Anaerobacillus alkaliphilus: one gene and its partner. Each later gene encodes a partner of the first gene's protein in a complex. Links are inferred from orthologs where the notes say so. Each region holds a gene or a part of one and is shown on either strand. Other genes may lie near its edges. The genes, in order: tig and rpsG.

Evidence for each region.
Region 2: the proteins of tig (region 1) and rpsG are in contact, whole or in part, in a crystal structure (PDB 3GTY), measured with the Thermotoga maritima proteins. The link is inferred for Anaerobacillus alkaliphilus from one-to-one orthologs. Residues at the interface, in WP_004081061.1 of Thermotoga maritima: Glu122, Val124, Val129, Leu130, Tyr133, Glu188, Gly259, Ile262, Tyr263, Glu266, Ser270, Glu273, Gln274, Glu277, Arg308, Gln311, Ile312, Ser315, Tyr316, Glu325, Arg329, Arg336, Leu363, Phe366, Trp367, Arg373, Leu377, Arg381, Leu384, Glu387; in WP_004081843.1 of Thermotoga maritima: Lys34, Lys52, Lys55, Glu59, Arg62, Gln63, Glu66, Asn67, Lys69, Val71, Arg95, Ala109, Lys110, Lys111, Gly112, Arg113, Pro114, Glu117, Glu121, Ile124, Ala125, Tyr127, Asn128, Asn129, Thr130, Gly131, Lys135, Asp139, Arg142, Met143.

The regions. Positions count from the first base shown.
Region 1 is NZ_QOUX01000046.1:792,113-795,399, reverse strand. What follows is about bases 178-3,133. They hold tig (trigger factor), read left to right. Parts: upstream 178-987; coding sequence 988-2,280; downstream 2,281-3,133. Other genes in these bases: clpX (ATP-dependent protease ATP-binding subunit ClpX), read left to right, coding at 2,660-3,133; DS745_RS19085 (tetratricopeptide repeat protein), read left to right, coding at 178-748. Also shown: more of DS745_RS19085, read left to right, coding at 1-177; more of clpX, read left to right, coding at 3,134-3,287. UniProt on the Bacillus subtilis protein: Involved in protein export. Acts as a chaperone by maintaining the newly synthesized protein in an open conformation. Functions as a peptidyl-prolyl cis-trans isomerase.
Region 2 is NZ_QOUX01000019.1:24,367-27,541, forward strand. The notes cover bases 1-2,844. They hold rpsG (30S ribosomal protein S7), read left to right. Parts: upstream 1-1,109; coding sequence 1,110-1,580; downstream 1,581-2,844. Other genes in these bases: rpoC (DNA-directed RNA polymerase subunit beta'), read left to right, coding at 1-194; DS745_RS04480 (50S ribosomal protein L7ae-like protein), read left to right, coding at 274-522; rpsL (30S ribosomal protein S12), read left to right, coding at 631-1,065; fusA (elongation factor G), read left to right, coding at 1,718-2,844. Outside these bases: more of fusA, read left to right, coding at 2,845-3,175.

The DNA of each region.
Region 1 (3,287 bases):
AGTACATATTTCGTTATTAGTGCAATTAGGGCATTACGCTGAGGTAGTAACTATGCTTGAAGGGATAATGGAAGAAGAAAAGCTTCCAGCTAACCTAGCAGAATCGTTTTACCATTTGTTACATTTTAGCCGCCAAATGGTCGATGATGGTACTCCAATAGAGATTGCTGACGATATCCAATTTGCTTCAGAAGAACTTATACTCATGCTTAATGAAGGTTCTCCAGAAAAACAGTGGATAGCTATTCAGATGCTTGGTAAAAAGTCAAACCATATTTTCTTTGAGTCTGTGAAGGACTTTTTGAAAGATGGTAAGCAAGACCCTATTTTAAAGAGTTTGATTTTACAGCTTTTAAAAGAAAAAAAAGTGGAAGAAAACATTGAAATACATAAGTTCGGTAAAGTGTTAGATATAAACATTTCTGAAATAGATCACGAATTAAATGAGGAATTTAGAAATGAGACATTGACGATTGTAGCTCGGCATCTAGAAAATGATAACCCTAGCTTATTTGATGTGGTACGTCAGTTATGGAGCCATTATCTTTTGGCACTTTACCCGTTTTCACCAGAACCTTTTACCCCATCCATATGGGCTGCTGCCCTACATAAAACAGGTGCAGAAATGACGGGTATTGAGGAAGATGAGCGTCATTTAGCAAACCAATATGGAGTGAAAGTAGCTGAGGTGCAACAATGTTCCTTGAAAATTAACATAATTGAGCAGGAAACGTTTAAAGGTGTTTAAATACATATCTGTTTTTTCGTATGTCTAAAGACTATCTGTAAAACTAATATCTGACAGTTGAAATGCTATAGCTGTATGTTATAATAGAGTGGTTGTAAAAGGTGGATTAGCATATACTTTTCGTGCTTTGTCATAAAGTATGGAAAAAATTTAGGTTTTTGTTATTACATAAGAAACAAGCCTAGTCTTAAATACCACAAATACTTAACACGAATGAAAATGTTGGAGGGAAAGAATAAATGACTGCAAAATGGGAAAAGTTAGAAGGAAACCAAGGCGTTCTTACAATTGAAGTAGAAGCTGCACAAGTTGATGATGCTTTAAATCAAGCATTCAAAAAAGTAGTAGGGAAAGTAAATGTACCGGGATTCCGTAAAGGGAAAATTCCTCGTGCAATGTTCGAACAACGTTTTGGTGTAGAGTCTCTATATCAAGATGCTTTAGACATCTTATTACCAAGTGCATATGCTGCAGCAATTACTGAAACAAAGATCGAGCCAGTTGACCGTCCTGAAATTGACGTTGAGCAAATGGGCAAAGGTCAAAACTTAGTCTTTAAGGCTACTGTAACAGTTAAGCCAGAATTACAACTTGGTGAATATAAAGGTTTAGAAGTTGAAGAATTGGAAACAACTGTAACGGACGAGGATGTTGAGTTAGAATTAAAACGTCTTCAAGAAAAGCATGCAGAATTAACCGTTGTTGAAGATGGAACTATCGAAAATGGTGATACAGCAGTTATCGACTTCGAAGGTTTTGTTGATGGAGTTGCTTTCGAAGGTGGTAAAGGTGAAAATTACTCATTAGAAATCGGTTCAGGATCTTTCATTCCAGGTTTTGAAGAGCAATTAGTAGGTGTTAAGTCTGGAGAATCAAAAGACGTTGAAGTATCATTCCCAGAAGAGTACCATGCAACTGACCTTGCTGGAAAGCCAGCTGTATTTAAAGTAACAGTTCATGATATTAAACGTAAGCAACTTCCAAACTTAGATGATGAGTTTGCAAAAGATGTTAATGAAGAAGTTGAAACTTTGGATGCGTTAAAAGCAGATATCAAAGAAAAAATGACTCAAGACAAAGCAACTGAAGCAGATCACCACAAACGTGATACGTTAGTTGAAAAAGCTGCTGAAAACTCAACAGTTGATATTCCTGAAGCAATGATTGCTACTGAAGTTGATCGCATGTTAGAAGAGTTTGGTCAACGCTTACAGTCGCAAGGATTAAGCTTAGACATGTACTACCAGTTCTCTGGTCAAGATGAAAATGGTATGCGTGAACAGTTTAAAGGAGATGCTGATAAGAGAGTTCGTATCAACTTAACTCTTGAAGCAATTGCAGAAGCAGAAAAACTTGAAGTATCTGATGCAGATGTTGATGCTGAATTAGAAAAAATGGCAGAACTTTACCAACGTTCTGTAGATGAGTTAAAACAAATTCTAGCAATGCAAGGCGGAATTGATGCTTTAAAAGCTGACTTAAAAGTACGTAAAGCAGTAGATTTCCTTGTAGAAAACAGCAAATCTGCGTAATAATAAATATGAACAAGGCGCGATCTTATCGTGCCTTGTTTTATACTAAAGTAATGTAAAATATTTACTCTATGTTTCTTTTCAATACATACTGCCAAGTTTTTCTGCTGATTAAGGAGGGAAAAGAGAGGTAAAAATTGAACTAAATACATATACTTATTTATATCTTTACATATTCTTTAAAAGCATTTGGTTTACAATATAAAGTTTTATTTAACAACGAAAATACATATAATTTGAGAAGTATAGGTGCTTCTATTAGCGCTTATTCATGTAACTATGTTAAAATTCAATACATAATGAAATACGGATGTAAGTCAAGTCAATTTTAGTAAACATATGTGAAGATATAGAACTAACTTTGAGGGGTGAAATGTTTATGTTTAAATTTAATGATGAAAAAGGTCAACTTAAATGTTCTTTCTGTGGTAAAACACAAGACCAAGTAAGAAAGCTTGTCGCCGGACCTGGCGTATATATATGTGATGAATGTATCGAGCTTTGTACAGAAATTGTTGAAGAAGAGCTTGGCACTGAAGAAGAAGTAGATTTTCAAGATATTCCTAAGCCAAAGGAAATCAGAGAAATCTTAGATGACTATGTAATCGGTCAAGAACAAGCAAAGAAAACTTTATCAGTAGCAGTTTATAACCACTATAAACGTATTAACTCAGGCCAAAAAGGCGATGAAGTTGAACTTTCAAAAAGTAATATTTGTATGATTGGACCAACAGGAAGCGGTAAAACACTTCTTGCTCAAACAATGGCTCGTATTCTAAACGTGCCGTTTGCTATCGCTGATGCAACGAGTTTAACAGAAGCTGGGTATGTTGGTGAAGATGTTGAGAACATCTTATTAAAACTAATCCAAGCTGCTGATTATGATGTTGAAAAGGCTGAAAAAGGGATTATTTATATTGATGAAATTGACAAGGTTGCTCGTAAATCGGAGAACCCATCAATTACTAGAGATGTATCAGGTGAAGGTGTCCAGCAAGCATTATTGA
Region 2 (3,175 bases), on another replicon or contig:
TTCTTACGGATGCAGCAATTAAAGGTAAGCGAGATGAGCTTCTTGGTCTGAAAGAGAATGTAATTATCGGTAAGCTAGTTCCAGCTGGTACTGGTATGACAAGATACCGTAATATTGATCTAAAGCTTGAAGGCCAAGAGGAAAAAGAAGTAGAAGCACTTGAGAATGAAAAAGAAATTGTACTTCATGACTAAATAGTGTTGACACTGATGCATAAAGGATGGTATTATATCTGAGTGCGTTAAAGAACCTGATACTTTGGAGGATAAAATAATGTCTTATGAAAAAGTAGCACAGGCTAAGGAAAAAGTAATTGGCACGAAACAAACACTTAAAGCTTTAGAGGATGGGATTGTTACAGAGCTATATATTGCAAGTGACGCCGACTACAAAGTAGTTCATAAAGTCCTGGCATTAGCCGAGAAAAAAGACGTCCCTACCATAAAAGTTCAATCCATGAAAAAGCTTGGAAAAGCTTGTGGAATTGATGTTTCAGCAGCCACTGTAGCGATTATAAAGTAAATACGTTTTTGCTAGGGGTTTAACCCTTGGCAAAAACGTTACTTTTGGAGAAAAATGAACCACCTGGCTCAGTGGTCTTTAAAATAGTTTTAGGAAGGAGGAAATCAAATGCCTACAATTAACCAATTGGTACGTAAAGGTCGTACAGATAAAGTTAAAAAGTCTGACTCACCTGCGTTAAACAAAGGTTACAATAGCTTCAAGAAGTCACAAACTAACCAATCTTCACCGCAAAAACGTGGTGTATGTACTCGTGTTGGTACTATGACTCCGAAAAAACCGAACTCAGCATTACGTAAGTATGCTCGTGTACGTTTAACAAACGGAATTGAGGTTACTGCATACATCCCAGGTATTGGTCACAACCTACAAGAGCACAGCGTAGTACTTATTCGCGGTGGTCGTGTAAAAGACTTACCAGGGGTTCGTTACCACATCGTACGTGGAGCTCTAGATACAGCTGGAGTACAGAACCGTATGCAAGGTCGTTCTAAGTATGGAACAAAGAGACCAAAAGCTGGTAAAACAGCTGCGAAAAAATAAATTAAATTAAAATAGATGTTTTAAGATTGAAAGGAGGGGAAATAATGCCTCGTAAAGGACCTGTAGCTCGTAGAGATGTATTACCTGATCCGCTTTATAATTCAAAGTTAGTAACTCGTCTTATCAACCGTATCATGGTTGACGGTAAAAGAGGAGTAGCGCAAACTATTTTATATAGAGCGTTTGACCTAGTTCAAGAACGTACTGGAAATGATCCAATGGAAGTTTTTGAACAAGCTATTAAAAACATCATGCCAGTTCTTGAAGTTAAAGCTCGCCGTGTTGGTGGTGCTAACTATCAAGTGCCGATCGAAGTTAAACCTGAGCGTCGTACGACGTTAGGACTTCGTTGGTTAGTTAACTACTCTCGTCTTCGTGGAGAAAAAACGATGGAAGAGCGTTTAGCTAACGAAATCATGGATGCTGCTAACAACACTGGAGCATCTGTTAAGAAGCGTGAAGACACGCACAAAATGGCAGAAGCGAACAAAGCATTCGCTCACTACCGTTGGTAGAATTAAAAGCAATTTTTATATATTTATAGCTAGAAAAGTCGGACGGACGTTCAACCCTAAGTTGAACGTCTATCGTCAGGCTTGTTAAGCTATATACAACCCAAATTTTTTCAACATTAGGAAGGAGAAAGAAACCTATGGCAAGAGAGTTCTCCTTAGAAAAGACACGTAATATCGGTATCATGGCTCACATCGATGCTGGTAAAACAACATGTACTGAACGTATTCTTTTCTATACAGGCCGTATCCATAAAATTGGTGAAACTCATGAAGGAGCTTCACAAATGGACTGGATGGAGCAAGAGCAAGAGCGTGGTATTACAATCACATCTGCTGCTACAACTGCTCAGTGGAAAGGTCACCGTATCAACATCATCGATACACCAGGACACGTAGACTTCACAGTTGAAGTTGAACGTTCTTTACGTGTACTTGATGGCGCTGTTGCGGTACTAGATGCACAATCAGGAGTAGAACCACAAACAGAAACAGTTTGGCGTCAAGCAACTACATATGGTGTACCTCGTGTAGTTTTCGTAAATAAAATGGATAAGATCGGTGCTGATTTCCTATACTCAGTAGGAACATTACATGATCGTCTTGGTGCTAATGCACACCCAATCCAATTACCAATCGGTGCTGAAGATCAATTCACTGGAATTATCGACCTTGTAGAAAACGTTGCATACTTCTACGAAGATGATCTAGGAACACGTACAGACGCTAAAGAAATTCCTGAAGAATATAAGGAATTAGCTGAAGAGTGGCGTACAAAGTTAATTGAAGGTGCTGCAGAATTAGAAGAAGAATTAATGATGAAGTACTTAGATGGTGAAGAAATCACGAAAGAAGAGCTTAAAGCGGCTATCCGTAAAGGCACAACTAACGTTGAATTCTATCCAGTAGTTTGTGGATCTGCATTTAAGAACAAAGGTGTTCAGTTATTACTAGACGCTGTTCTTGAATACTTACCTGCTCCAACAGACGTTCCATCAATCAAAGGTATTTTACCTGATTCTGAAGAAGAAGTAACTCGTGAGTCAAGTGACGATGCACCATTCTCTGCACTTGCATTCAAAGTTATGACTGACCCTTATGTTGGGAAACTTACATTCTTCCGTGTTTACTCTGGTACAGTTAACTCAGGTTCTTATGTACTTAACTCTACTAAAGGTAAGCGTGAAAGAATTGGACGTATCCTACAAATGCATGCAAACTCACGTGAGGAAATCTCAATGGTTTACGCAGGTGACATCGCAGCAGCAGTAGGTCTTAAAGATACAACTACTGGTGACACATTATGTGACGAGAAAAACGCTGTTATCTTAGAATCAATGCAATTCCCAGAGCCAGTTATCTCATTATCTGTTGAGCCTAAATCTAAGGCTGACCAAGATAAAATGGGTATGGCACTGTCGAAGCTTGCTGAAGAAGATCCAACGTTCAAAACTCACACTGATGAAGAAACTGGTCAAACGATCATCGCTGGTATGGGTGAGCTTCACTTAGATATCATCGTTGACCGTATGCGTCGTGAATTTAAAGTTGAAGCTAACGTAGGTGCTCCACAGGTAGCTTACCGTGAAACAATCCGT